Regions from separate parts of the Paenibacillus sp. FSL K6-4396 genome, predicted to be linked through region 2. Evidence: riboswitches for the same ligand, from Rfam matches in the RefSeq annotation. Region 2 holds a riboswitch; the other holds the start of a gene.
What was found. A riboswitch is a leader RNA that binds a small molecule or an ion and turns the genes downstream of it on or off. The one in region 2 is predicted to bind FMN.
Positions count from the first base shown of each region.

Region 1: it holds a riboswitch for FMN, as region 2 does, so the genes downstream of both, MHB85_RS17395 (DMT family transporter) here and ribD (bifunctional diaminohydroxyphosphoribosylaminopyrimidine deaminase/5-amino-6-(5-phosphoribosylamino)uracil reductase RibD) in region 2, are expected to answer to the same signal.

Region 1 is NZ_JBBOCR010000001.1:4,022,013-4,037,707, reverse strand. It holds gene xerS (tyrosine recombinase XerS) at 1-101, opposite strand, end outside; gene MHB85_RS17435 (GNAT family N-acetyltransferase) at 280-768, shown strand; gene MHB85_RS17430 (SDR family NAD(P)-dependent oxidoreductase) at 848-1,621, shown strand; gene MHB85_RS17425 (aldo/keto reductase) at 1,756-2,649, shown strand; gene MHB85_RS17420 (amino acid permease) at 3,277-4,623, shown strand; gene MHB85_RS17415 (YqcI/YcgG family protein) at 4,680-5,441, opposite strand; gene MHB85_RS17410 (LysE family translocator) at 5,524-6,150, opposite strand; gene MHB85_RS17405 (DUF1989 domain-containing protein) at 6,268-6,885, opposite strand; gene MHB85_RS17400 (amidase) at 7,034-8,530, opposite strand; gene MHB85_RS17395 (DMT family transporter) at 8,852-9,832, opposite strand; FMN riboswitch at 9,977-10,130, opposite strand; gene MHB85_RS17390 (DinB family protein) at 10,215-10,715, opposite strand; gene MHB85_RS17385 (CGNR zinc finger domain-containing protein) at 10,860-11,411, shown strand; gene MHB85_RS17380 (amidohydrolase family protein) at 11,532-12,902, shown strand; gene MHB85_RS17375 (amino acid permease) at 13,425-14,861, shown strand; gene MHB85_RS17370 (hypothetical protein) at 15,120-15,695, shown strand, end outside.
Region 2 is NZ_JBBOCR010000001.1:4,580,545-4,596,239, forward strand. It holds gene MHB85_RS19995 (bifunctional 3,4-dihydroxy-2-butanone-4-phosphate synthase/GTP cyclohydrolase II) at 1-333, opposite strand, end outside; gene ribE (riboflavin synthase) at 366-1,034, opposite strand; gene ribD (bifunctional diaminohydroxyphosphoribosylaminopyrimidine deaminase/5-amino-6-(5-phosphoribosylamino)uracil reductase RibD) at 1,057-2,160, opposite strand; FMN riboswitch at 2,484-2,650, opposite strand; gene MHB85_RS20010 (hypothetical protein) at 2,819-4,126, opposite strand; gene MHB85_RS20015 (peptidylprolyl isomerase) at 4,239-4,670, opposite strand; gene lysA (diaminopimelate decarboxylase) at 4,917-6,248, opposite strand; gene MHB85_RS20025 (spore germination protein) at 6,353-8,020, opposite strand; gene MHB85_RS20030 (stage V sporulation protein AB) at 8,045-8,473, opposite strand; gene MHB85_RS20035 (stage V sporulation protein AA) at 8,454-9,110, opposite strand; gene MHB85_RS20040 (hypothetical protein) at 9,335-9,538, opposite strand; gene sigF (RNA polymerase sporulation sigma factor SigF) at 9,633-10,388, opposite strand; gene spoIIAB (anti-sigma F factor) at 10,403-10,858, opposite strand; gene spoIIAA (anti-sigma F factor antagonist) at 10,855-11,208, opposite strand; gene MHB85_RS20060 (D-alanyl-D-alanine carboxypeptidase family protein) at 11,352-12,527, opposite strand; gene MHB85_RS20065 (purine-nucleoside phosphorylase) at 12,775-13,599, opposite strand; gene MHB85_RS20070 (tyrosine recombinase) at 13,729-14,619, opposite strand; gene MHB85_RS20075 (DUF4227 family protein) at 14,695-14,937, opposite strand; gene fur (ferric iron uptake transcriptional regulator) at 15,096-15,563, opposite strand; gene spoIIM (stage II sporulation protein M) at 15,671-15,695, opposite strand, start outside.

The DNA of each region.
Region 1 (15,695 bases), 560 kb from region 2:
TCCATGAATTGCTGAACGAACCAAGGCATGGAAGGTAGTTTGTCATCCAGCTTGCGTCGATCAATCTCTTTTTGCACGTTGGTCAAGTTCGACACCTCCATGTGAAAAACATATAAAATGAATATTCAATTTAATCGTATTCTATGCTCTAGTGTACCATAATTTACATGCTCACAGCTTGTTCACTAAAGCAGGCAGTAAGTAGGGGATGCTTCCTTGCCCTTCGGCGCGTAAACCTTTAAAGTAATTAGTATACGTAAAGCAGAGGAGGTGAACCGGATGAATATGAAAATAGAACTGGTTCCCCGGGAACGCAGTCAGGTGATTCGGCATTTAATGCAATTTTATCTATATGATTTTACCAAATATCTGAATATTGATGTGGACAGTAACGGCATTTTTCCGGAATATCCGGGTCTGGAGGCATTCTGGGCAGAAGAAGACCGCAAGTTTCCTTTTTTGATTACAAGTGACGGGGCACCTGCAGGGTTTGCTCTGGTGGAGAAATTGGAGCCTGGTAGTAAGGATAATGACTACTATTTGACTGAGTTTTTTGTGATGCAAAAATATCGGCGCAGTGGATTGGGTACTCGGGCAGCCTATGAGCTGTTTAGACGTTTTCCAGGAAGATGGAAAGTAACCCAGGTTCGTAACAATGTCATTGCGCAGGCGTTCTGGCGAAAAATTATAGGGGATTATACCGGAGGCCGCTTTCGAGAGAAGTTCCATCCGGAACTGGGTAATCCAAGCCAGTATTTTGTAACCTGATTCCCATCGGGGTTTACCTACATATAGAAGCATTCTGCTTGAATGCTGAAATAAAGAATCTGATGAAGGAGTGAGTCACATGAACGTACCCACATTCCATCTCGATGGACAGACAGCACTGGTGACAGGCGCTGGGAGAGGGATCGGAAAAGCAGTTGCGATAGGACTTGCCCAGTCAGGCAGTGACGTTGTACTTGTATCCCGAACAATGAAAGAAATTGAGGAGACAGCTGCCTACATCTATGAACAGACGGGGCGTAAAGCGCTAGCTCTGACTGCGGATGTGACATCAAAAGAACAACTGGAAGAGACGTTTCAAGAGGCGATCTCGGAGATGGGTAGTCTGGACATTCTGGTGAATAACGCAGGTATGAACATACGGACACCAGCACTTGAAGTTACGGACGAGCAGTGGGAGACCATCATGCAGACAAACTTAAAATCGGCTTTTTTTGCTTCGCAATTAGCGGGTCAGCATATGAAAGAACGTGGGACTGGGAAGATCATTAACATCTCTTCGGTAGGTGGGCATACGGCTTTGCGGACAGGGGTTGTATATGGTGCGACCAAAGCTGCGTTAATTCATATGACCAAAGTGCTCGCACTGGAATGGGGAAAGTATGGAATCCGTGTCAATTCAGTAGGGCCATGGTATTTCCGAACACCTTTGACAGAAAAGCTGCTGGATGATCCCCAGTATTTGCAGGAAATTGTAAGTCGTACACCGCTACAGCGAGTGGGAGAACTGGAAGAAGTGGTAGGGCCGGTTGTATTCCTGGCATCAGATGCAGCGGGATATATAACGGGTCAAACGTTGTTGGTTGACGGTGGAATGTCCATTTATGGTTTCTAAATAAATTAAGTTGGGTGCAGTCTGGAAAAGTGGGTGGCATAACCAACTCATGGGTAATAACATAAGGGAAGTTGAAGTTAATCTGTATTTCTATTTATCTGTACCCAATTCACTGAACTTGGAGGAAGATAACCATGGAAACGCGCAAGTACGGTAATACTGGCATGAACGTAAGTACACTTGGATTTGGCGGAGCGGAAATAGGCAAAAATGTATCCAAAACGGATGTAGCGACATTGCTGAATAGTGCCCTGGATGCTGGATTAAACGTGATAGACACGGCTGAATGTTACGGTGACAGCGAGGAATTAATCGGTGAGGTGCTGTCACATCGGCGTGATGACTACTATTTGTTCACCAAATGTGGACATGCTGCCGGGATTGAAGGTCTGGATTGGGATGCCAAAGTACTGGAGCAAACGATTGAACGCAGTCTGAAACGGCTGAAAACGGACTATGTGGATGTTATCCATTTGCATAGCTGCTCTGAAGAAGTACTCCGACAAGGAGCAGTAATCGAAGTACTGCAACGTGCCAAGGAAACGGGAAAAACTAGATTTATCGGATATAGTGGGGATACAACAGATGCGCTATATGCGATTCAGACCGGAGTATTTGACAGCCTGGAGACTTCATTAAATATCGCAGATCAGGAAGCAATTGATCTTACGTTGCCTGAGGCAAGAAAAAGAAACATGGGAGTAATCGCCAAAAGACCTATTGCCAATGCGGCCTGGACGTATGATACACTCTCGGAAGAGGCTTATCCATTTATATATTGGAAGCGCTTAAGCGAACTTAACTATGGTTTTTTGAGTGAAGATGCCCAGACAGCGGTAGAAACAGCACTGCGTTTTACGCTAAGTACCGAAGGCGTAGATACGGCTATTGTAGGAACAGCCAAGCCCAATCGCTGGCAGCAAAATGCCGACCTTGTGGCTAAAGGCACATTACCACAGGAAATATATGATGAGATTAGAACACGATGGAAAGAAATCGCCGGAACAGATTGGACTGGCCGGACTTAAATTGGAAATATTAGCGAAGTCGCCTTTATGGCGGCTTTTTTTATGACCAACATAAAATATTTTCAATATATGAAAAATTCACAACAGTATTCGGAACAGAGGCTGCGAAAAATTTTAGGGGATTATGCCTATACGTCAGCCTATTCCGAAAACTGGTGAAAAAGGATAAAAAGGAAAAATCCCAGGAGGTAGCCCTTCTTATAAACGACTAAATTTATAAAAAACGACGAAGCTATTGAGAAAATACGAAAAAGAAACAGTCTACGTTCAATTTAAAAGAAATAACGACTTATTTTATAAAATTTCAACATATGAAAAATTCACAATAGAAAGATCATTTTCTCACCTTAGTTACCATCTCTCACATAGCCACATTGACGCACCACTAAGTTTAAAAGGAAAACCATTCTAAGCGATTGAAGTCAACCACTTTTTTTGCGGATTTAAATAGAATTGAAAATATATCTTTATTCTGATCTTAAAAAGCATACAGCTTAAAAGCATCATCAGAATAAATGAAACATATTATATATTATGTAAACTAATAATAATTCTTTTTTGGCAATACAGACATAAAACCTCCATGACCTGTAAATCGTAAGGGGATAAGGTAGAAGGAGGAGCTTCATGAAAAGTCAGCAACACCGTAAAAACGACGACGAAAAACTAAGTTGGGTCAGCTTATCCCTGTTTGGCGCGGGTTGCACACTGGGAACGGGATTTTTTCTAGGGACCAGTCTGGCGATTCATTGGGCTGGGATATCCGTACTTATATTGTTGGTGCTGGCGGCAGCAGGTACTTACTTTGTATTTGGTGCGCTGGCACAGATGACCGCAGAAGATCCAAAGGAAGGCGCTTTTCGAACGTATGCAGGCGAAGCATTCGGACCTTGGGCTGGTTTTGGTAGTGGATGGATGTACTGGTTCTCTGAAATGCTCATCATGGGCAGCTCATTAACGGCACTTGGGCTGTTCTCTCAATTCTGGTTTCCCAAGTTTCCGCTTTGGACATTTGTTGCGATCTATGCCGCTATAGGTCTCTTCATTGCTGCACTGGGAGCAAAGGGATTAACCAAAACGGAGAATATTCTTGCTGTAATCAAACTTGCTGCAACGGTTGCATTTATAGCTATAGCAGGAGCGGCTTGTCTAGGTTGGCTACCGGTAAAAGTGACACCAGAGCAATTGAAGAATGAGTGGTTCCCGCATGGGGGTAAAGGCGTATGGACCGGTTTCATCTATGCATTCTTTGCTTTTGCCGGGATCGAGGTTATGGGGTTGATGGCAGCTAACCTGAAAGAACCAAAAGATGCAGTGAAATCAGGTCGAGTAATGTTATTATCGGTGAGTACACTCTATGTGATTTCAATTGCGTTGATCCTGTTGCTTGTGCCTTCAACTCAGTTAACTCCAGATGAAAGCCCGCTTGTCAAAGCCATGTCAACCATTGGATTAACCGTTGTGGTCCACATTCTCAACGGAATTCTGATTATAGCCGGATTCTCGACGATGGTGGCTTCGTTATATGCCATTACGTCCATGTTGGTGAAACTCGCAGAAGATGGAGATGCACCAAAGCTGTTCACGAAGACCTGGGGAAAAAAGGACATGCCACTTCAGGCATTGTGCTGTACAGCGGCTGGATTAGTCCTGTCTACCTTGATGGCATTATGGATGCCCAAGAGTTTGTTTGAATATGTGACGACAGCAGGTAGTCTGGTATTAATGTATACATGGCTGCTCATCTGCATCACGTACATTAAAAAAATGAAGCCTGTGAAGTGGAATCGCATCAAAGTGTGGATTGCCATGGTATTAATTGTGGCCGCTGTGGCCGGAACAGCGATGGAAAAAGCCAGCAGAACGGGTCTGCTGGCAAGTGTGGGACTTGTCGTATTTCTTGGGATCATCACGTATGTTGTTCATAAGGTTCGTGGCTCGAAACCACCGCAGTCAGCACCATCCAAACCATAAGTACCTTTCAGCAACTTTCGTGGATGTCGCACAACGGATTAATGAGTGCTTTAAGATTATTTCGTCAACTTGCCTAGGGCTTGCTTCATCCGCATGAATGGACATTTGGAGGGTGTCTGCTCATCATCAGGCAAGAAATACTGTTTCCATTCCAGATTATCTTGCTGACCATACCACATCAGCGAAGGGTGAGCAGGTACAGCATCATACGCAGCGAGACGTTTGCGAATCAAGGTTTTCATTTTACGGCCAAGAGGGGTATTGTCATTAATGGATTCGAATACCCACCGTGGTTGAAAAGCAAACATGAGATAAGGAAAATGCCGGCTGGCTCGGAGTTCATGTGCAGGAGTTGCACAGAAACAAAAGTAAGGCTCTCCGCCAAAGCAAAATTCCCATGATGAATCATGAGGATCGGTTGAAATATGTTCTGGCCACGGCTCGGTATCGTGTGAACTTACCCGATTAAGCATTTGCCAGAATAACGTCTGATATTGCTCTACCGTTGTATGATCTTTCAGATCAGTTGGCGTATCACAGATCACAACCATGGAAGCGTAATGACCGGTGTCTCTGGATACAGGACCATATTGTCTAAGCAGATCCGCCATATCTTCGGCAGCTTGTTCAGATCGGGGGTCACACGTAAAGCCATACCTCAAATGTCCGGACAGAAATCCCATTCGTCCAGGTACACATGGATACGTATTATTTTCATCGGCGATCATATCTGCAAATTGCGAATAAGCGTCCTGCTGCCAAGATGGTAGACGCTCATATAAACTATTTATTTCGTCGGCACTATACAGCTCCGCCATTGATTCCCAACTCCATTCCACATGATACCGTTACAGTATTAATGTGGGGGAAGTTGGGTGACTGTCCAGCCTGATTTTATTGTCAGAAAAATATGGAACGCACAGCTTCGTAACCGAAATACAAACCAAATCCGATCAGGCAGATTCCCGAAATGATGGAGATCCAGCGCAATACATTTTCACTGCTATGTTTGTGGAATCGACTGGCCATTCCAGCCATAATGACATCCCACACCAGAATGCCAATAAATATGCCTGAACTGTAAAGCAGTAAATGAGCGGTGTCCGTATGCTTTACAGTTGTCGCGAGAATGGAGCCATAGATCCCAAGCCAAAACAAAATATTCAGTGGATTGGACAGAGCCATCAAAAAGCCAGAAATAAACGATTTTCGAACAGTCGCCTCCGCAGTAGATGTACCTTGAATCCCCTGTTTCAGCTTCGAGAGCGTTTCCACTCCCGTGTAAATCAGAATAAAACTGCCAAATGACCAGAGAAAAGAGCGCATAAACGGCGTGTCCAGAAAATGGGCAACTCCAAAATAAATCAGCAGCATATACACCAAGTCTGCAAACATAGCTCCGAGTCCTAGAATCCAGGCATGCATGAATCCATGTCGAGCTCCACGGTCCAGTTGAGCAGCATTAATCGGACCGATTGGAGCGGACAATGATATTCCCAGAATAATATAACTGAACAGTACAGACATAAATACGTTCACTCCTTAACGGGTTCGACGAATTGTACCAGTAGTCACATAAAATGGGTACAAGTCATCGTATTCCCGCAAGGAGTGAATTAGAACAAACTGTGAGGATATAGCACTTTAACCAGCAGGCGACTCCACATCGAGTTGAACAGGTGTACAATGATAGCCATTGCAAGAACTTTCCTCGCACGGACAAGCCGATAAACCGATGATCAGATCCATCAAAGCTTCCATTTCAACATAATCCCCTGCACATGATTCGGGAGCGATAACATCAATTTTGCCTTCACCATCTACTACGGAATTCATAAACAGATTGAAAGGATAATGTTGATCCGGGGGAGAGATACCGAAAGGTTCAAGAGCAGTATTCAGATTATTATAACAACTGGGATGGTCCTTTTTATCATATAAGACCTCATACATTTCCGGACGACAGGCCGAATTGAAAAAATCATGAATGCCTACAGTTTCACTGACAATGGAAATGAGAGGTTTATAACGGTTGGAATACAGGCATTGCCCCGGTTTAATTCTGTAATTGCGCAGGACATCGAGGGTTACCCCGGGATCAAGCCGATTATTAATATTCTGTGCATCATAAGCGACAAAGTCAACCACTTGCTGCCCTTCCAAATCAGTTATACGGATCAGTGAGCCTTTTTTCACTCTAAGAGCGTAGCCTGTCTTGGCAGGAATGTGAATAGATTGTTTATGAGATTCCGTTGAATTCATCACTGTCTCCTCCGATGTCTTTTTACTTCAGTATGCGGAGACGACATTGCTTTCATGCACTATAGCAAGTAATGTAGGCATGCGAATATGAAAAATAAGAATAGAGTGGATGAAAGATTACTCATCAGAAACGTGTAAAATATTGCGTTTATGCTGGGAACAGAGGATTACCTTTCATCCCAATCCAAAGTTCGGATGTTTCCAACTGACCAGCGAGATGCAGCAACCAGTCTTCACGGCCTTTGGTTGCCATAACCTGTACACCCATTGGCAAACCTTCTGGTGTCATATGAAGAGGTACACTTATCGCAGGCTGGCCGGTCAGATTTGCAAGCTGGGTGAAAGGTGTATACGTAAGACTGGGCTCAAACATTTCATAAATGAGTTGCTGCTGCTGGGTCTTGTCCAACTCACTAATTCGCATCAGATTACGGATCTGTTCGTCTTGAGGTGTTAATTCTCCAATCTTAGGCGCAGAAAAAGCATTAACGGGTGTGACATAGAAGTCATAACGCTCAAACAAGGTGGACATCTGAGCTGCAGCTACATCCCATTCAGCTAAGTTATGTACAAATTCCGCGGCGGACACCTTTTTTCCAGCTTCAGCCAGAACCCAGGATTCAATCTCCATATCATCGGAGGTCAGAGCCCGACCCATGGATCGTTCCATGGAAGAGATCATCGCGGCCATCTCACCACTGTTCATCATGTAATAATTTTCCATCAACCTAACTCCATTGACTGGACTGAGTTTTTCTTCAACATGATGACCTTGATCTTCCAACCAGCGAACGAGCTTGAGTACAGACTCTTTGGCTTCTACGCTGACGGGTGTACCTACGGGCGAATCGGTTGTGTATGCAATTTTCAGTTTGCGTTGATGTGGATAGCTCATATCTGCCAAGTAACTGCCTGGAAAGAGTGGCGCATGAAATGCAGCTTCAGGCTGTATGACTTGTAAGGTATCAAGCAATGCAGCACTGTCCCGAACCGAGCGAGAGAGGGCAAAATCAATCGATGCGCCTTGCCATTGACGACCAACTCCCGGTCCTACAGGAGTGCGCCCGCGAGTTGGCTTCAATCCAAACAATCCGCTAAAGGAAGCCGGGATACGAATCGAACCGCCTCCGTCACTGGCTCCGGCCAGAGGAACAATACCCGAAGCTACAGCGGCAGCGGCTCCACCGCTTGATCCACCGGGAGAGTGATTGATATTCCAGGGATTGCGACTTGGACCATGGAGGCGGGGCTCCGTAATATTTTTCAAGCCAAATTCGGGCGTATTCGTATGTCCTATGATGATAAAACCCGCATCACGGAGTCGAGTGACAAAATTGGAATTGCGTAATGCCCGATGCTCGCTGAACAGACGGGAGCCTGAAGTCAGAAATTCACCTTCCAAGGATTGCGAGATATCTTTCAGGAGTAGGGGCACACCGGCAAAAGGTTGTTCTCCAGGGCGAACCAAACTGGCTTCCTCCCGTGCGCGATTTTCATATGTACGAATAACTGCATTAAGTTGCGGATTCACTTCTTCAAGGCGTGCAAACGCCGCTTCCAGCAATTCAACCGGGGATACTTCCCGGGATCGGATCAGTTCAGCCAAACCTACGGCGTCGTAGGAGGTATATGAGAATGAAGACATTATGATCGTTCCTCTCTGAATATAATTCATCTGTTTATTCCATATGTCATCGTACCATCGGATTGGACAAAAGACAAAACATAGAAGAGACGTAGTGCGATGATTAGCATATTCGGTATGGGTCGAATGGAAAAGAGGAAGGAGTTGCGATATCAAAATAAAATAAAGCACAGGGTTAATAGCTCATATTGCTAATTGAGAAAATGATTGAGTAACATCGAGAAATGGAAATAAAAAACCACTGCTCATCTAATTTGATGTGCAATGGTTTTATTTTTATATTTGACTATTTGTTTATATGAGAACCTCGGATATATCCACTTACTCTGTACGCAGCTTCGGTGCCGCATCAGTCGCAGTGGATGATCTTTCCTGCTGTCTGGAAATGGCGAAGAGGGCCACCCAGATTAAAATAAAACCAAGCAACTGCTCCCATGTAATCAGCGTACGGAAAGCGATCCAGTTCACCAACACACCCGCCATCGGGAAGCTAAGTTCTGCGAGTGTTGCAACAGAAGCTTTGGTTGACGACAGACCTTTGTAATACAACAGAAGACTGAGCAAACCTGGTAACAATGCCTGACCGAGAATGTTGAGGATGACAGCGGTCTGTTCACCCGTTCCGGACGGAAACGTCCATGCCGCACCTTCGTTCCACGTCATAAAAATCAGGAGCGGGAGAGCAACGACAAAACGAAGAGAGGTGACGGTTTCGTAACGCGCCTGACCCAGCATCAATCGTCCCATAACGGTTGAACCTCCCCATAAGGCAGCGGCCCCAAGGGATAACAAGCTTCCAGCATGAATCCAGTTGTCCCAGTTACCTAATGGCAATGTGAAGCCAAATGTAAGCAGGTAGGTTCCTGCTAATGCGATGAAGAACAATCCACCGAAGCGACGAGGCAACGTTTCTTTCAATAACAGTTTAGCCAGCACGATAGCGAAGAGTGGTTGCATTTTTTGCAATAATAGAACTGTGTTCGGATCGTTATGTGTTAGTGCCATGGTGAACAACACCGTTGCAAGTGCTGAACCTCCCCATGAGATAAAAATCACGGCAATCCAGTGGCGAGCGCGCAGGTTTTTCAGGTCAGACCGGAATTTCCATAGCACGGGAATGGCAATAAGACTGACGATGATATGTTCCACCAGTACAATCTGCGTGGATGTCATCGTATTTAGCAAAATAATGCGGAAGAGTGGGTCGACCCCCCATAAGGCGGCGCCGAGAACTACAAGCCAGAATCCGGTATTACTTCGTTCCTTGCGGTAAACAGGTGATGCTGCTGATGTCTTTTCCATATTCAGGACTCCTTCGTCAGAACACGGAATCTTCAGTTGGCAAAATCGACAGAAGCCCCCGTTTTGGTATATACCAAATAAACGGGGGCTCATCCAAGGACATGCGTCAGGAAAGAGGCCTTCCCGTGAACGGCATGTCAATGTGTTGATCTTCTCTCATCCGGACTGTACCGTCGGCCTTGGATTCACACCAAGTCAGTCGCTAAATGTCCTTCGTTAAGAACAAATAGCGAGTCGCGGGCTGGTTCCTAAGAACATCACCGCCGGTTGGGAATTGCACCCTACCCCGAAGATCCTATTCAATTATATAGTGTGTTAAACAAGCTGTAACATTAATAAGTTCATCTTATTCCTGTAAGCGCTAGCAGTTCAAGCATTTTTTTTAGAAAACGATTTTCCAGCTTCCTTGTTGTCTGCGAAGAAGCACGATCTGACCTGCGTGATACGCATCATGGAGTACCCATCGAGCCAGTTCGTGTGCCCATTTCTCTTCGGAGTCCATATATGCGGCTTCAAGATCTGACTCTTCGAGTGCAGCCAATTGATCTCGCAACTGCTGGGCTAATCGAGTTGTACCCTGTAGCAGTGTATTCCAACCAGCTGCATCCGTTGCATCTCCCGGATTCCCAAATGTGTATTCATTGGAGTCTACAGCAGGAAGGGTAGGCTCCTTACTTTGCATGCGACACAATAAGCGATGGTTGTAATAATACATATGGTTAACCAACTGCCAGATGCTTAATCCCCCTGAGGGTGGAATCCAGGCTGCTTGTTCTGCTGTAAGACCCTCCAAGGATTTCGACAAAGGTACAATCCAATTGCATTGATCCCATGTATTATCCTTTTGAATCAGTAACACATCTAATGCTGTTGTTTTCGTCATTGCCGTTTCCTCCTTGAGAATTATTGTGATGTATGATGTAACTAGCTAAAACTGATTAATGAGGTTACACTTAATATAACACATCAAAGACAGGGTGTAACCACCTTTATTGATTTAAGGTAGTTACATTAAACGGAGGTAGACATGGACAGACTTTGGACCGATTTTGTAAACAGCGATTATCACGACTGGCGTGGGGGAGATCGATCGGAGGACAGACTCGGGAAGGCGAGCTGGCAGCAAGACTTTCTGGATCGATGGCAACTTAACGCTTCTGTCCCTGCATCTCCAGAAGATGAGTTGTCGATGAGAAACTTCAGGAACGAATTGATGGCTCTTGGAGCTCGCTTATCTTCTGGAGCATCATTAACGGATGAAGAGCAACAGTGGCTGAATGGTGTTATGGAAGCAGGGCATGTAAAAAGAACATTGACTACAATTGATCAGGGACTGAAACTCCAACTAATAGCTGTAGAAGCTCATTGGCAACAGGTTATGGCTGAGGTAGCTGCTGACTTTGCAATAACTTTGGTGGAGGGAGAAGGGGGCAGGATTCGGATCTGTGATAATTCGGATTGTCGCTGGATGTTCTATGATGATACCCGAAGCAGAACACAGAAGTACTGTGATGATAAGATGTGCGGCAACCTGATGAAGGTCAGAAGATTTCGGGCGAAACACAAATCCCAAAATTGATAAATACTAACAATAACTATATAATGTATATATACTAGCGAAAAAATAGTCAGAAGCAGTACGGATTCGTAAGCAGGATGTGATCGTCTTTCAAACCAAATTAGATGGGAGATGTGTCTTGTGCGGACAAGTTATCTGTTGAAAAATGGCTGTGTGTTGTCGATGGATGCTCGAATTGGACAGTATAAGAGGGCGGACGTTCTGATTCAGGATTCACTGATCATGGCGATCCAGCCCGACCTGGATATTCCGGGTGCGGAGGTCATTGATGCTTCATCGATGATTATTATGCCTGGGCTGGTGGACACGCATCGGCATATGTGGGAATCCCTTGTCAAAACAGCGGGAACCAACTGGTCGTTACCCGTTTATTTGCAGAATCTCTATTATGGTGCGATGGGGAGCAAGCTCCGTCCAGAAGATAGTTATATTGCCAACCTGCTTGGTTCCTTGGAAGCGCTTAATGCAGGAGTTACGACAGTAATGGATTGGAGCATGCCGTATTCCCCTGACCATACGGATGAATTGATTCGTGGACTTCAGGATGCTGGCATTCGGGCGGTATTTGCTCACGGAGTCCCTGGTGAGACCGACTACTGGAATCGGGATAGTCAACTCACGTATTCGAATAATGATGTGAGAAGAGTCAAAGAACGTTATTTTTCATCACGGGATCAATTGCTTACTTATGGGCTTGCCATTCGTGGTCCGGAGTTCAGTCATTGGGATACAACGGTAAAAGAGATCGAGCTAGCACAAGAGTTGGATGCCATCTGTTCCATGCATGCAGGATTTGGCAGTTGGGGATCTGTGGATCGCTCGATTAGTCAATTGTACGAAGCGGGACTGTTAAGTCCACGGGTGAATATCGTTCATGGTAACACCATGGGCATGGATGAATACAAAATGCTGGCAGATAGCGGCGCTTCCTTGTCGGTCACACCTGAGGTTGAAATGATGATGGGTCATGGATATCCGGCCACCGGCTATTTTCTCGAACATGGGGGAACCCCTACACTTGGTGTAGATGTGGTAACGTCCACAGGCGGAGATATGTTCTCGCAGATGAAGTTTGCACTTCAAGCTGAACGATCCAGAGCCAATGAACAACTTTTGCAGCAGGGTGAGATGCCTGGTGAGTTGAACTTGCAGTCCAGCCAAGTACTGAGATTTGCAACTTCGGCTGGTGCCCAAGCATTAGGATTGGAGCAGAAGGTCGGAACGCTGACCCCAGGAAAGGAAGCGGATCTGATCATGATTCGTACCACCGATCTGAATATGTTCCCCGTTCATGATCCAATCGGCGCTGTCGTTCAGTTCGCTAATCCATCCAATGTGGATACCGTGTTTGTGGCAGGTCGCCTTGTGAAGCGAGAGGGTAAGCTGTTGAATGTTGATTTAGATGCGATTCGTCATGCGGCAATGCAGAGCAAAGATTATTTATTATCCCAATACCGGATGTCGGACGCGGAGAGAATTGCTTTTTCATAATTCGCTTTTTCATAAAAGCCAAGAAATATTTACTTCGTATTTTCATATACACCTTTAGCTGTATAAAGAGGAAAGGAAGAGCCATATCATGCGATGTGGCTCTTTTACATGCTTGCATATCGTCGAAATAGACAGGATAACGGAAGAAGAGACAGCGGAAAAAGACGAAAAAAGCTCTCATTCTCGTAACTTCAGATAACAAGGCATTAAGGATATTTTTTATATAAAATAAGGCTTATAAAAACTGCGCATAATATAAATTATACGCAGTTTTGTTTTAAATCGATTTTCATATTCAACCCCGTGCAACAGTTCATGATAATTTTCGCGAAAAAAGAACAAAATAAGAGATCCTTAAAAATAAATTTAACCAAGCAACGCGATAACGTGTAGAATTCGATAGGTTTTTATAGGTGATCGATAAGATAGAACAAATGACTTTTTCATAGAACAGATGGGAAACCATTTAATCTCTGCTACATCCATAGCACATTCAAGATTCATGACGAGAGGAACATGACTATGCGTGAGAACGAACATCGATCTTCATTATTTCGTAAAAAACCAATTGCCTCGGAGGGCGATAACAGCAGTGCATTAAAACGGGCGCTCGGTCCCTTGGACTTAACCACACTCGGGGTAGGTGCCATTATTGGAACAGGCATTTTCGTACTGACCGGTGTAGCTGCCGCAACGTATGCCGGACCCGGACTTGTATTATCATTTTTACTGGCAGGTATCATATGTGCATTCGCGGCATTATGTTACTCGGAATTTGCATCAAGCATACCGGCATCGGGTAGTGCGTACACGTATAGCTATACGGCTTTTGGCGAAGTGATTGCCTGGATTCTGGGATGGGATCTAATATTGGAGTATGGATTCGCGAGTGCGGCAGTAGCCAGCGGGTGGTCTGGATATTTCCAGACGTTATTGTCCGGATTCGGATTGGAGTTACCACATGCACTGACGAGTGCGTTCAGCCCGGAAAAGGGAACCTATTTTGATATCACGGCTGCGGTCATTACGTTAATTATCACCTTCCTGCTAACCCGAGGGGTAAAAGAGGCGGCTCGTGCGAACGGCATCATGGTAGCCATTAAAATTATCGTGGTGTTAATCTTTATTGGTGTGGGTGTCTTCTATGTAGAGCCAACCAACTGGCAGCCATTTTTGCCTTTTGGTATCTCAGGTGTAACTGCGGGAGCAGCAACCGTATTCTTTGCTTATATCGGTTTTGATGCGGTCTCCACAGCGGCAGAAGAAGTTAAGCAGCCACAACGGGATTTGCCGATTGGAATTATTGCTTCACTGGCAATCTGTACCGTTCTCTACATTGTTGTATCGTTGATCCTCACAGGGATTGTACCTTATAACATGTTGAATGTAAGTGATCCGGTTGCGTTTGCATTTGAGTTTGTTCAACTGAAGGGATTGTCCTGGATTGTATCTCTTGGAGCGATTGCCGGCATTACGACCGTATTACTGGTCATGATGTATGGCCAGACACGACTGCTCTATTCCATGTCTCGTGACGGACTGCTGTCTCCGGTCTTTTCCAAGGTTAGTGGCAAGAGTCAGACACCAGCGGTAGGAACATGGGTTGCAGGCATTATCGTGGCTTTGTTCTCCGGGTTCATCTCGTTGGGACATTTAGCGGAGCTTACGAACATCGGAACGTTGTTTGCTTTTGCAGTTGTAAGTCTGGGCATTATCGTGTTGCGTAAAAATAACCCTGATCTCAAACGCGGATTCCGCGTTCCACTTGTGCCACTGATTCCGATTCTGAGTGCTTTGGGTTGTGTATACCTGATGACACGCCTTGCGGCTCTGACATGGATAACGTTTTTTGCTTGGTTGATCATCGGATTGATTATCTACTTTGCGTATGGACGGCATTACAGTCATCTGAATCCGGCACGCCGGATCTCCAGTGCGTTCAGAGCGAAGGACAAATAGATTAGTTGAGAAGGTCTTTAACCGAGAACATCTTCATTTTTCCTCATTTCGTATCGCTTAGGCGAAGCGGGATGGGGATTTTTTATATAGAAAGATAAAGGATGATAACAGCAGGGGAAGGTTGGAATTTTCTTCATATATGGGTAAGTAATAAGGGACGTAACCAACTTAATCACAGGGGAGGGGTTGCGGCTTAGCCAAATATGAAATATATTTGGGGATGTGACATGCCATCAGACATAAGAGAGGGGATGTATCATGAACACACCATTACATACGAATTCAGATCATCAAAATGCAGCTTTTGGATTTGCACTAGCTGACTCATCCGTACTTGCAGAGGCGCAGTTAATTGTTTCACAATTAGGACGTGAAGACGGATTGCAGTTGGATATTGATCCGCAGCGTCTTCTGAAGGATGGACGTAAGGTATCTGTCATTGCACAACAGTTGGATTCGCCCGTCAATCGTCAGGATGCCAATATCATCTACGGTCAGGAGTTAGCATACGTGCAGTATGCTGTTAACCTGAAACCGGATAGCTCGATCTCCATTGCTTCTATTAAAGGAGTTGAACATTCTGTTGATTTTGGTTGGTCAGAATTTATAGAAGGGGAATACGAACTACGAATCTCCCTGCATATGAAAACACCACGTATTGCTGAAGGTGCACTCGAACCTGAGCAGATTGCAATGGTTAAGTACGCGCAGGTGATTACCACATTTATATCGCTTTTTCCGGCAGAAGCAGCGTCGTTGAGTTCGCCATCTCAAGCTGTGTGGAGCAGAAACCATCATGTATTTGACTCCTACGGCAGAGGAGGATTCATCCTC
Region 2 (15,695 bases):
CACGGTAATAGAGCGTTCATGTGCCGAGATGCCTGTTGTCGTATCTTTGTGATCCACAGAGACGGTGAAGGCTGTTCCATGGAAATCCGTATTTTGTTGAACCATCGGTTTCAGGTTAAGTTCGTCCGCACGTTGTTGTGTAATCGGAACACAGACCAGACCTCTACCTTCAGTAATCATGAAATTAATGACTTCAGGTGTCGCCTTTTCAGCCAAAGCGATAAAATCGCCTTCATTCTCCCGATCTTCATCATCCACAACAATGACGGGTTTGCCACGCATGAGGTCATATATGGCTTCTTCTATTGTGTCCAGAATGGATTGTTCTGACATTAGTCCACCTCCAGTTAATTTCTGTTCTCTATTTATGCAAATCCGTGATTGGCGAGAAAATCTTCACTGATACTGCGCGGCTTGCCAGTACCCGTCTCCCGATGCCCTCTCCCATACTGGAGCAGATGATCCACATATTTGCCCAAAATATCGCATTCGATATTAATGGTATCCCCTGTCTTTTTCACATTTAGTACAGTTTCACCAATGGTATGCGGGATAATGGAAACCGTGAATGCGGTATCCGATGTATGGACAACGGTCAAGCTAATGCCATCCAGTGTAACCGATCCTTTGGGGATCAGATATTTGAACAAATGGTGATCATCAGGCTTGATCTCAAACACAATCGCATTCTGATCACGTGTTATACTGCCAATCACTCCAGTACCATCGACATGGCCCTGAACGATATGTCCGCCAAAACGACCGCCGGATTGCATGGCCCGCTCCAGATTAACTTTACTGCCAGATTGCAGCTGACTGAGATTGGTATGACGATAGGTTTCAGGCATTACATCGGCGGTAAAACCTCCACCTTCGAGTGTTGTCGCAGTTAAGCACACGCCGTTCACTGCTACACTATCACCAATCTTCAGATCGTCCATGATGGCGGAAGCTCCGATATTCAGGACCATCGCTTCGCCTTTCCGACCAATACGCCGGATCTGACCGACTTCTTCCACCAAACCGGTAAACATGCTGCCGCCTCCCCTGTTTTATTTATTCAGGCCACACCGGAATACCGCCAATGCTGATATTATCTCCAACTTGTTCGATCTCCAACTGATTCAATTGAATCGCCTGATTCATACGTTCCACACCCTCGAAGCGGAAGCTACCAGGTGTATCATAACCGCCTACAATCTTCGGAGCGATAAACATGAGCAGTCGATCGACCAACCGTGCCTCCAGCATGGCTCCATTCAAGGTGCCTCCACCTTCAAGCAAAATCGAACCAATCTCACGCTCACCCAACTTGCTAAGTCCGTTTAACAGATCCACACGTGGTCCAGGACCACAGCGTATAATTTCGACGCCGTAGGCTTCCAAACGTTCAGCAGCTTCAGGACTGGCTTCGTCTGTTGTCAGCACCCATGTTGGAGCAAGACCATCCTTAACCATTTTGGCACCTACGGGAAGACGTAACTTGGAATCCACCACAATGCGCACTGGACTAATGCCTTCGACTTGCAAACGGGTAGTAAGTTCCGGATTATCGGCAATCACTGTGTCGACACCAACCATAATTCCCTGGTGACGATGACGAAGGGCATGCACAATCTCACGAGCGGGCTCGTTAGAGATCCACTTGCTGTCTCCGCTGCGAGTAGCAATTTTGCCATCCAAAGTAGTAGCCGTCTTCAGTGTCACAAAAGGTAGACCTGTTGTAATAAATTTAATGAATTTTTCATTCATGCGTCTTCCACGCTCACGCAGTACGCCAACTTCAACTTCAATGCCTTGTTGACGAAGCATGCTTATGCCCCTGCCGGATACTTGCGGATTTGGATCTTCACAACATACCACAACACGTTTCACCTTTTCATGAATCAGGCGTTCACTACAAGGTGGCGTCTTGCCATAATGACTACAAGGCTCAAGTGTAACGTATACCGTACTTCCTTCTGCATCACTGCCTGCCATGTTAAGTGCATGCACCTCTGCATGCCCGGTTCCACGTTTCAGATGGCTCCCCAGGCCTACAATACGACCCTCTTTCACAACTACACATCCAACGACCGGATTGATCCCCGTCTGTCCCTGTGCTCGTTCCGCCATATCCAATGCCAGTGCCATATAAAATTCATCATTGATCATTTCCAAATCCGTTCACCCCGCGGTTTAAAGTCTTGTTTATTAAAAAATCCCCGTCGAACAATCAGTTCGATGGGGATGATGAGAGACAAATGTCACCAGCAGGAGTGAAATGGATACAGCACGCCAACACTTTGCCCAAAACCTCATTTCGGGCAAGTGAAAATAGACACATACCTTAATGAACATCAATTACAGGTAAAGAGCTTTTATAGTGCGGCATATGTATGGAACTGTCCGGCGTAACCGGATCTTCCCTGCACAGTGCAAGACATTACAAATCGTGACTGTGCAGCAATACTCCTGCTGAATGCAAACCTGTTAGGTCTGCACCTCTCCTTCTCCCATCCAGACTATACTGTCGGTTCTGGAATTACACCAGATCAGCCATCTGCCAAGGGCAGACAGGTCACGGACTTTGCATGAAGTGCTGGACATGTGTCCTTACAATTCCTGCATCACCGCCGGTAGGGAATCGCACCCTGCCCTGAAGGATTGCTTTCGTTATTACTTGGATGTTAGCACTTTAATGCCAAAAAATCAATTGTTTTTTGTTCCTTTTTGTCACATACTAACTTTTAATAAGCTAAGAAACAACAAAAAACCGCTTCCTCTCAAGGAGGCACGGTTTTGGCTTGGAGGCCCATTTCATATCAATCGTATCATTCTACATATCAGGAAAACACCAGCTCGCCATATGCTTTAATTCTTTGGCATTATGAAAGGGAATACGGTCAGGTTCTTGCAGGGGCGAAGTCGGAAGCGGGAACTCTCTTGCCACCCTTCTGACCCAACTTGTGGAATCGATCGCAATAGCCGAGCATTTCCAGCGTCCATTCGCTCTCGGTCGAAACGTCCCATGCAAATCTGTTTTTCCCGGCATCTCTGGAAAGACTCCATCCAAATATTCAACGATGACACGCTTGTCTCTGACTTCATGACAATACACCGTCACCCATACACCTTCCCGGACCCGAACAGCATACACATCTCCAGACTGTACCTCCCCGGTACCTGCATCAGGAGATGCCTTTGGTACTTTTCCACGAACACTTCTCTTCTTCTCCAATGCCCCTAAGATCGTGTCCTTTACAGCTGGACTCTCATCAGGCTTATCCGCAAGAGATATATTATTTAGATCAAAATCATGAAATATCTTGTTCAGGTTGTTCTCATTAATTCCGACAGATGAGTCCCACCACGCCAGAGGAGCCTGAACTTCAACCCGAACATTGGGGCGTGCGTCACGTTGCATGTAAGAAGTGAATTCCGTTATCATTCCAGGATGTTCCAGCGTATCCAATATGCCAATCAGAGCTAACGTCTCAAGCAAATCACGGTACGCATATTCCTTCTGTGTAGGCAAAAGACGTTCCTTCTTGAGTGCTACTGCTGCCTTGCTGTAACGAGTTTTGGGAGGTAATTCGCGCAGCACCGTTAACACCGCACGGAATGTCCAGCGGTCGTAATCATTGGCTATTGGAAGTTCCTGCGCGGCAGTCAGCTCTCGAAGTGCCAACACATATCCAAAAGGATCACCATCCAATGGGGTTCCATTGGTCATCCGCCAATACCATTGCAGCGTCGTGTCGGTTGCTTGATCTGCACTTAATCCGCAAATCTTGCAAGTGTTCGAAGATGGATATGGCGTATGTTCATGGCTTGGCATACTGCTCGCAATAAGCTTGCCCGTAAGCAACGAGCGCCAGATCATGGGTGCGGACCACAAAGAGGATACAAAAGCCTGCGCTGCATCATTGATCGTCCATTGATTTGCAACTTTTTTCAGCTCAGCAATCGTTTCATCATGTTGCGGACGTACAAATCGATTCGGTTCACGCCCGGCTGCCTCAAGCGCTTCTCGATCCTTTACGGATAGACTATCCGGAACGAAATGCCGCGATGCCTGAAGTTCTTCATCCCACAACGTGCGCTCACTATAAATTTGTTTTAACAAAAATAGCTGAGTAACCATATCCAAGGTTTTATTCATCCTTTCTAATCAACGATTTCAAATATGTAAAAAATAAAAAAAGTGCTTCTATAAAAGAAGCACTTCATGTTTGGATCCAGTTAAGGTGAAGGTATTAAGCTTCTACAACTTCAACAGTTTCCATTTTGTCTTTACCTTCTAAAGCGTCCACGAACTCCATACCTTTAGTTACTTTACCAAATACAGTATGTTGTCCATCCAAATGTGGTTGCGGTTGGTAGCAGATGTAGAACTGGCTTCCACCTGTGTTACGGCCAGCATGTGCCATAGCCAGTGTTCCGCGCTCATGTTTGTTCGGGTTAATTTCACAGTTGATTGTGTAACCTGGGCCACCTGCACCGCTACCGTTAGGGCATCCGCCTTGAGCTACAAAGCCCGGGATCACGCGGTGGAATGTAAGACCATTGTAGAAACCGGAGTTAGCCAGTTTCTCAAAGTTTGCTACTGTGTTTGGAGCTTCTTGATCGAACAGATCGATCAGAACTTCTCCGCCGTTTGCCAATTTAATTTTCGCTTGTTTCGCCATATGTAAATGACTCCTTTCGTATTGACCATCGTTAATGGTGCCAGAACGCATGACCCTGGGTCAAGCATTACAGCACTTTTCTTAGTGTACACCGAAAATGTCTGGATCGCAAAAAAAACGGCAACTTTTTTCATGATTTAGCTCAAATACGCAAAAAGCAGACAAAAAAGGAAGTTCCCTTTTCATCTGCTTCAACTTTAAGATTGCTATCTTGAATAATGCAGAATCGCATTATCTTTTGACGAATTAGCGAGTAACTGGTTGTTTTCCAATGCGTGCTGGTACCAGGTCATTCTGGATGATATCCTGATACGTCTCACGGCGTACCACGACATCTCCTTGACCGTCTTTGACAAATACAACGGCCGGACGACGAATCCGGTTGTAGTTGCTCGCCATGGAGTAGTTATACGCGCCTGTGCAAGCTACAGCGAGCAGGTCGCCACTTTCCACTTTTGGCAGGTCCAGATCCCAGATCAACATATCGCCACTCTCGCAGCATTTACCCGCAACAGATACCGTTTCCTGAGCAGCCTCATTCGCACGGTTGGCTAACACAGCTTCGTACTTGGACTCATACAAAGCAGGACGCGGGTTATCGGTCATACCACCATCAACGGCAACGTATTTACGCACGCCTGGAATGTCTTTGCTTGTTCCAACGGTATACAGCGTTGTTCCCGCTTCACCCACGATGCTGCGGCCTGGTTCAACCCAGATCTCAGGTACGGCATAGCCGATTTGAGCAAAATGATTTTTAACGGCATCTGTAATAGCCTTCACATATTGTGCAACTTCAAGTGGCGTATCTCCATCGATATAACGGATTCCGAATCCACCACCAAGGTTAACCACTTTGAAAGCAACATTAAGACGCTCATATACACTTGCTGCAAATTCAGCAACACGTTGAACAGCCATCTGGAAGCCTTCAACTTCGAAGATCTGGGAACCGATGTGGGAATGCACACCGAGCAATACCAGGTTAGACTGCTTGGAAGCCAAATCAATCGCTTCAAATGCTGTACCATTGCCGATATCGAATCCAAATTTGGAATCCGTTTGACCTGTGGAAATATATTCATGCGTATGGGCCTCAACACCAGGCGTCACACGAAGCAAAATGTTTACTTTACGATTTTTGTCCGCTGCTACAGCCTGCAACAGATGCAATTCATTGAAGTTATCAACAACAAAGCATCCAATCTCTGCATCAAGAGCCATTTTAATCTCTTCCAGCGTTTTGTTGTTACCGTGGAAGTGAATGCGCTCAGCCGGGAATCCTGCTTGCAGTGCAGTAAACAGTTCACCATCAGATACAACATCCAGAGAAAGTCCTTCTTCAGCTGCAAGTGCACACATCGCCATTACACAGAATGCTTTACTTGCGTATGCCACTTGGAAGCCCAATCCGGAAGCACGGAATGCTTCCATGTACTCTCTGCAACGCTCGCGAACCAATTGCTCGTCCACAACGTACAGTGGAGTTCCGAATTGTTCTTTCAGATCTGTTGCATCCACTCCGCCAATCTCCAGATGCCCTTGCGCATTTATTTTACTTGTACCATGTAAATACATAATCTGCATTCCTCACTTTTTTGTATACTGGAACAGTTGCTATTCCAATGATTTTACACCAGTATATCAAATTAGGCAGCGAGATGAATGGATTTTTCGGAAGATCATTTGTGTTTTTTACTTTTTCGCAGTTCACCGTCCGGATCATCGGACATTTTGGTGTTATCACGGGTCTTGTTAAATGATGGACGTTTTTTATTTTCCAGCAGGGGTAGCCGGAATAGAAAGTTGCCCAGGGCCTTTGCATTAAACGGTATAAAAGGCCAGAGATACGAAGAATTGTACGATCGGTGAACGGTGAGTGCCAATATGAGCAGTGTACTGCCCACGACCAATCCAGGAACCTTGAATATCGCTACTGCAATGAGCAGAAACAACCTGACCAGCCTATTGGCAAGTCCAAGCTCGTAACTCGGGGTGGCAAACATTCCAATGGCTGCGATCGCCATATAGAGTACAACCTCATTTACAAAATATCCTGTTTTCACGGCGATATCCCCGACCAGAATTGCCGCGATCAGGCCCATGGCCGATGCGAGAGGTGTAGGCGTATGAACCGCTGCCATCCGTAATAAATCGACACCAAGTTCGATTAGGAGGAACTGTAGAATTAGCGGCAGCTTTACATTTTCCTGTGGACCAATAAAGTCGAGTCCCATCGGTTTAATCGAAGGTTCAATAACCATGAGAAGCCATAGTGGTAGCAGAAACAGTGAAATAAGAATCCCTGCAAAACGCACCCAACGTAGATACGTTCCCATCAGTGCCGTCTGTCTGTTCTCCTCCGCATGTTCACACAGGTCGAAGAAGGTCGTAGGCAGAATCATTACACTGGGGGATGTATCTACGAAAATGACGACTCGTCCTTCCAGCAAATGAGCAGCTGTAACATCGGGTCGTTCCGAATAACGGACGAGTGGGAACGGATTCCAACCTTTGTTGATAATCGCTTCCTCCAGTTGTTTATCGGCGGCGGGAATACCATCGATATCGACCCGCTGAATTTTCTCACGGACTGAGTCCACCTGCACTTTATCCACAATATCATCAATGTACACCACGCAGACGTCCGTTTGTGTTCTCCGCCCCACCTGCATAATCTCAAACTTTAGTCCAGGGTCGCGTATTCTGCGACGCACTAATGTTACGTTGGTCAGGAGCGTTTCGGTAAAGCCGTCTCTGGAACCTCGGACTACCCTCTCCAATGAAGGTTCTTCGGGTGAACGTACCGGGTAACTCCGGGTATCCATAATCAGGACCGAGCGATCCCCTTCAACGAACAATGCACTCATACCCGTAAGGACCTTGTTGATGACCGCACTCATCTTCTCGACTTTTTCCACCTGTATATGGGGAATGTATGAGTCGAAATAAGATTTTAGTGCGTGCTCGGATACCTGATCAGGCGTAAGGTATGTTAACCTTTTTAATACTTCCAGTAGGATCTCATCTTTGGCGAAACCCGTTAAAAGAAGCAATCCCACATGTTTGCCACCCAGCACCATCTCTCTCATATCCACGTCAAAGGATTCCCCAAGTCCGAGAACTTGCTTGAGCGTGTTTTTATTTTCACTCATACGTGGGGAGATATCATCGTTTTCCTGCCAATATTGTACGGATTCCTCAATGCTGTCGGACATCTCATTTTGTTTTTTCTTATTGTACGCTTTCTCCTCTTCTTCCTTCTGAATCTCATAAGCAGACTTGTGTAACATCTCTTCCGTTATACCTTCACTATTTTCCTGGCCTGCGTGCTCTGTTCGTTCATCCATCTTCCATCCTCCTATGGCCACGAGTTACCGTTGATATATAAAGAAATCAAACAGGGAACCTGTCATTTTACCCAAAATCATGGCGAGCAGTAATCCAAACAAATAAGGTTTCATGCCCAATCGTTTGGCTAGTACGGGCAGTACATTGAGTACCTCAGTGAGGGCCGCGGCCAGCAGACCGATGAACACGCCACAGAACAAACCAACAATCGGGCTGAGCAGCAGCACCCCATGCATTTTCCAGTGCCAGAAGTCCGCCACCGTCCCGACCAGTGAACCACCTATTAGCGCCCCTTCGTACCAGTGAGTCTTGTCATACGATTGCGTAAGTTGAGCCAACCTGGGAATCATATCAAGCACCAGAATGAGCGCAATTACGCCGCTTCCTACGGCAATTCCCCCTGCAATACCCAATACAATGCTGATTGCCCCATTAAGAACGCTCATCCGCATTCATCTCCCTGCGTTCCTGCTCGTGCATCCGTTCGCTTTCTTCAATCACCACATATTTATCTACATTTTGCTGGTATAGGAACATCTCTACTTCCAGCGGGGTAGGTTCCTCATTCCACTTTTTCTTGAACAAATGATTAAAAAATACTGCCATTCCGAATCCAATGCCAATGGAATACGCCACTTGAAACAGATAGGGATGTTCGTCCCGATGCCCAGTCAGCATCTCCACAATTCGAATCTGTACTTCCTGCATGTTCACATCGGCATGAAAATTCATAATGGTTAAGGCTGATCCAAAGAACAGCAGCAGCCAAACCAGAATGAACAGGGACTTGGAAGGTTGACCATTTCCCGCAATGACTTCAACCAACGTATGACCTGATCCCATCAGTTCCACACTTACCTCCGGCAAGATGTGCCGAATTTGGGGAATAATCTGCAATATATCAATGAGGATCAGATTGCCATCCTCCGGTCCAGGGCGCAGCAGTTCAAGCTCCAGTAGCCTGCCCTCCTGGTCTTCAGAAGAAGTCAGTACATGTGCAATATCTCCAAGCAGGACTGCTCTGCCCCTCTGGATGCGAATACGGCTGCGCAGACGAACGTAGACCACTGGAGTGGGTGTCTGGGACATCCATAGCACTCCTTTACTGCGTAATTTAGGTTAGTATTTGAAGAATGTGCAAATTTATTACAAACGGGTTGGAAAAAGATCAGGAGGTGGGTGGTGGCGCTGCGGGATGGATCGGTCATTGGTCGCTGTTGCTCGGGGGGGGGAGGATACACGCAGACACTCCGACGGCAGACCAACCTTCTGATCGCTGTTGTCTCCAAATTCTTTTGATTGATTTCTCAGTGTTAGAAATTTGGAGACAAAGGCGAACGCTTCGCTTCTTCAGGTTTAATCTGCCGCCTGCGTTGCTTGGCATCCTTAGATGAGCCCTCACGCTTCGCTCCTTTTGACCGATTCCATCCCTCCGCTGCCCATCGTCCTCCCGTTTCCAAAAGTTTGAAATAAATATGTTGGGGAGTAGGCAGGGAGGGATAAAGTTTTTCTAACAACAAATAACCTCCCTCGCCATAATGCGCGATAGAAGGTTGTTAGTTGTCGTATATTGGTGTATATACACCAATATTGTTGTTGCAATCCACGAAATCACTGCGCGATCTGGTCGCGGATGGATTGCAGTATTTTTTTCTCCAGACGTGATACCTGCACCTGAGATATTCCCAGCCTGCTGGCAACCTCGGACTGGGTCTGATCCCGGTAATACCGAAGATAAACGATTAACCGCTCCCGCTCACTGAGACCACCGATGGCTTCGTTCAGCGCCAGCTTGTCAAACCAACGTTCCTGAGACTCGTCGGCAATCTGATCCATTAACGTAATGGGATCACCATCATTCTCAAATACCGTCTCATGGATGGAGGTCGGTGGTTTGTTCGCTTCCTGGGCAAATACCACTTCCTCGGGGGTTACCCCCAGCTCTGCGGCAACTTCCTTAATCGTCGGTAAACGATCCAGATGTTTGGACAGTTCGTCCCTTTTTTTGCGGACTTTATTCGCCATCTCTTTCAGTGAACGACTGACCTTCAGGGTACCGTCATCCCGAAGGAATCGCTGGATTTCTCCGATGATCATCGGTACCGCGTAGGTTGAGAACTTCACGTCATAACTGAGATCAAATTTGTCCACTGACTTGAGCAGACCGATACAACCAATCTGGAACAGATCTTCCGGATCATATCCCCTGTTCATAAAACGCTGTACGACGGACCAGACGAGTCTGATGTTGCAGTTCACCAGCGTATCCCGTGAGACATGGTCACCCGACTGACTGAGCGCAATCAGCCGTTTGACCTCGGCATCGTCCAAATAGGTCTGTGAAGATGGTTTCACTTCAGCATCCATAAGAACACCAACCCCTAATTATACAATGCTTTCTTGGATTCAATCCTTTTTTTCATCTTGATGGAGGTGCCTCTGCCGGGCTCACTGCTGACTTCGAATTCATCCATAAAGTTTTCCATAATGGTGAAGCCCATGCCCGACCGCTCAAGTTCGGGTTTGGACGTATATAACGGCTGCTTGGCCAGTTCAAGATCTTCAATTCCTTCACCGCGGTCTTCCACAATAATTGTGATCATGTCTTCCCGAATCTCGGCCTGGATAGACACCACACCCTCGGAGTTGTTGTTGTATCCGTGGATGATGCTGTTGGTCACGGCTTCCGAAATGACCGTCTTCAGGTCACTGAGCTCGTCCATCGTTGGATCAAGCTGGGAGATAAACGCAGCAACGGTTACCCGTGCAAACGACTCATTCTCTGACTTGGCCGCGAATTGCAGATTCATGAAATTTGTCCCTGTTCCTTCATTCATGAGACGACCTCCAGACCTGAGAGAGCAGTTCCCTCATTTTCGTATATCGGCATAATCTTGAACAGACCCGACATTTCCAGCAAACGGTACACTGGCGAATTGACGTCACAGACCACCATCTTGCCACCTTTATTCTTAATGAGCTTGTATCTTCCCAAAATGACACCCAGACCCGAACTGTCCATAAATTGCAGATCTTTCAGGCTGAGTACGAGATGCTCGCTTTGTCTCCGCTGGATGGCTTCATCCATCTGCATCCGTACCATGTCAGCTGTATGGTGATCCAGCTCCCCGGATAATCGTACAATCAGAATCCCGCGATGGTGTTCCATTTCCACATGCAAGTTCACGTTTGCCCACTCTCCTCCCTGTCTTGAACAAGGATTTCTACGTATCCAAAGGCTTTTCCTGCCCCCCGACAAAACTAGAAGAAAACCCCTATTTAACTACAAAATATGTTCGAAGGATGCGAACAACTCGCGTAATTCGCCTTTTAATCAAACAGGGTAGACGTTGTCCGCTTAAACAGCTTCCACCAGCCAGCTTTATTCACGTCCTGTGGAGCCTGAATGTCGAATTCCTTAATGACGTCATTGCCCTGATACACCACCAGTTTACCTATGCTTTGCCCAGCCTTGATCGGAGCTTTCAATTCTTTGGCAACCAGCAATTCATGCCGGATATCATTGGATTTGGCTCCTTTGCGCATCAGCACACTATAATTTTGTGTGGCATTCAGAGGTAACTCGGCAACTTCACCTTTTTCAATTTTCAGACTACCCAGCAGATCCCCTGCCTTGTAGAGCGCCTTCATCGTATATTGACTAAAGGCATAGTCAAACATCGAAGACACCTCACTGTTCCGTGTTTTGGTATTTGGTTCACCGAGTACCACGGAAACGACACGCAGTCCGTCCTTGGACGCTGTAGCGGACAAGCAGAATTTCGCTTCGGACGTGTAACCTGTTTTCAAACCATCTGCCCCTTGATAAAAGCGAACCAGCTTGTTCGTGTTCACCAGCCAGAATGGCTTTTCTGAATCTTTGCGAAGGTAATCCTGATATGCACCGGTGTACTTCGTAATTCCGGAATGTTTCAGCAGTTCACGGCTCATGACGGCAATGTCGTGGGCTGACGAATAATGATTATCGACCGGCAGACCGTTACAGTTGGCAAAATGAGTATCTTTCATGCCAAGTTCCTTCGCACGCTCATTCATCAGCTGTACAAAGGCTTCTTCCGAGCCAGCGATCTTCTCAGCCATAGCTACCGAGGCATCATTGCCCGAAGCCATTGCGATCCCTTTTAACATATCGTCAACCGTCATTTCTTCCCCTGGCTCCAGAAAGATCTGCGAACCGCCCATGGAAGCTGCATATTCGCTCGTTCTTACTTTGTCCGTCAGCTTCAGCTTGCCTGAGTCGATCGCTTCGATTGTAAGCAGCATGGTCATAATTTTTGTAATGCTCGCCGGAGGCAGCTGATCATGACTGTTTTTCTCATAAATGACGGTCCCCGTATCTGCATCCATTAAGATCGCAGAGCGCGCCGACGGGGCCAGATCAGTTCCTCCTGCTGCCTTCGATGTTTCTTCAGCTAATGCCGTTGATGCCAAAAGGGACAGCAGGATACAAAGGGTCATGAACGATGCCATTATTCTTTTCTTCACAAGGTTACCTCCTCAAATGACTTGCTTACTGCATGTTCCATGCATGTACTGCTAATCATTGTCGGCCCTTTTCCAGTAAATTATTCCATGTAAAGAATGATTTCCCGAACTTTTATTGAAAATGTGGTCAAAGCAAAAAAACGCACTGCACTCAGCTAATGAGTAACCGTACGTTCATCACAACAAAAAAAGGTTACCCCCGATGATTTCTCATCCAAAGAGGTAACCTTATCTACTCAAATCTTGCTTACATTTGTGGAATAACCGCCACTACCAGCGCCAGGAACGACTCACGCACACGTTCCGTCGTCTCCATCACCTCATCATGTGAAAGCGGCTGATCCAGAATTCCTGCAGCCATGTTGCTGATACAGGAAATACCCAGTACTTCCAGGCCTGCGTGGCGTGCCACGATCACTTCAGATACAGTGGACATGCCCACTGCGTCTGCGCCCAATGTACGCAGCATTCTGATCTCTGCCGGTGTCTCGTAGTTTGGACCAAGCATACCTGCGTAAACCCCTTCACGTACGTTAAAACCTTGTGACGCGGCCGTATCCTTCGCCAGCGCACGCAAACGGCGGCTATATGCTTCGGACAGATCCGGGAAACGCACGCCCAGTGCAGCGTCATTTGGTCCGATCAGTGGATTTTTGCCTGTGAGATTTAAGTGATCAGAGATCAGCATCAAGTCGCCAGCTTCATACGACGTATTCACACCGCCTGCAGCATTGGTTACAAGCAGGCTACTTACACCCAATTCTTTCATAACCCGTACCGGGAAAGCCGTCAATTCCGGACCATATCCCTCGTACATATGGAAACGGCCTTTCATCATCACGACTGGACGACCTTTAATGGTTCCGACCAATAGTTCACCTTCATGTCCTTCTACTGTGGACACTGGAAAATGCGGAATATCCTGATAAGCGATACTTACGCCATCTTCAATCAGTTCTGCCAGTACGCCAAGACCCGAACCCAAAATCAAACCGACTTCCGGCTTGATGGAGCTTTTGCTTTGAATATAAGATGCTGCTTCCGAAATCATTTGTTGGTTTAATGCTGTCATGCGATGTATGTTCCTCCTTGAGTTGAAACGATCCGTCTTATGTATAACGGCGTTTGGATGTATTCATTTTATTTTATCCTAAATCGGCCCAATGTTCCGCATTTATTTGTGAGTGCCATGCGTCAAAATCTATCTTGCCCTCGGATGATGGGTTTCATAGATTTCTTTCATGGTTTTGCGACCATGATTGCCATATTGTTGTCCAGGCTGCTCCACGTGACCCAGCATGTCTTGAACCGCACGTGTATCCGCCCCATTGGCAATCAGGTGTGCCGCAAAGGAATGACGCAGCGTATGCGGCGTAATTTCTTCCGAGATTCCCGCATCCACCGCCGCTTTTTTGAGCAGCTTCCAGAAGCCCTGTCGGGTTAAACGTCTGCCAGATACATTCACGAATAGTGCCTGCTCGTCCGAATCGGTTTTGAGCAACTTATTGCGGAATTCCTCCACATATACACTTGCCCAATGTGCTGCTGGTGCACCGATGGGAAGGATACGTTCCTTGCCCGCCCCACCGCATCGTATAAAGCGCATGCCAGGCTGTACATCCCGAATGTCAAGGGCAATCAGTTCCGAGACCCTAATGCCTGTAGCATATAATAGTTCAAGCATGGCTCGATCTCTTACACCCTGCGGTGAACGAATATCAGGCGCTGTCAGCAGTTGTTCGATCTCCTGGATACTTAACACCTGTGGTGGCGTCTTGTCCGCCTTGGGAGCTTCCACATCAAACGTAGGGTCCTGTATAATATCACCCCGCCGCATCAAAAAATGAAAGTAGGAGCGCAGAGATACGATGCTGCGGGCAATGGTTGCATTGGCACGTCCTGCCTGTTTGAGCTGACCCGCAAACAGGACGACATGTGTGCGTCTGACCTGATTGGCTTCGCGTATGCCATATTCCTTATCTGCAAATTCAATGAACTTGTCCACGTCTCGGAGATACGATTCAAGCGTGCTGCTCGACATCCCTTTATCATCTTCCAAGTATAAGGCATAGGCATGTATCGTCTGTTTCATGTACAACGCTCCTCAACTGACAGATCTGCCGCTCTGGCAGACTGCTCCCGTATTTGCATCCCTGGCTGTTTGAAGCTACTCCCCGTACCAATAGAACAAACGGAGACGCTCTGCCATCGTAGGACGTCCTTCTCCATTACCCGGCCAATCCGTTTCCTGAAATACTTTGATTGCATTGCCAGTTGGCATCTGATACTGATCCACAGGTGAGATCCAGCCATTAAACAGATCCAGAACATGATAGAACAGATAAACTAATGCGGCAAAAACTATGATAAATCGAATAAAACGGAGCCCTCTCCGCACTGATATAATCATGGGCGCGTCCCCTCCTGATTCGAATCCGGTATTGTCCTTGAATCAGGGTATGTCCATAAACAGAGGTTTATGCCATTCGGGGGAAACTCCAGATCATGTCCGGTGCCAAAAAAGCTCTCCCGTCAAAACCGCCGGTGAGAGCTTGAAGATATGCTATGTTATTCTTCATCTTTGGGTTTCTGTTCATTTTTAGCTTTGCAACGATAACAAATTCCATGAAAGTCCAGTCGGTGATCTACTACCGAAAAGTTGAATTCCCGCTCCAAACGCTCTTCAAGCGGTCCAAGCCAGTCTTCACGTATTTCATCCATACTTCCGCATTGAACACAGATTAAGTGATGATGGTGATGCTTGGATGTATCTCCGCGCAGATCATAACGCGCTACACCGTCGCCGAAGTTGATTTTCTCTACAACATGCAGCTCACTCAGCAGTTCGAGGGTACGGTACACGGTTGCCAGACCGATTTCGGGAGCCTTTTCTTTAACGAGCATGAATACGTCTTCTGCGCTCAGATGATCTTCTTCATTCTCAAGAAGTACTCTTAAGGTGGCTTCCCGCTGGGGCGTTAATTTATATCCTTGGGACTGTAGTTGCTGCTTAATTTTATCAATCCGTGCTTCCATTTTCTCCCTCCCCCTAGGAAATCACTGCACACTGCAACTTAACCCACTCTTTTCATTATAGGGGGAGTGCGTAATTAAAGTCAACATTTTACACTATACGGTACACGTTAGGCCGGTAGTAGCATTGGCGTG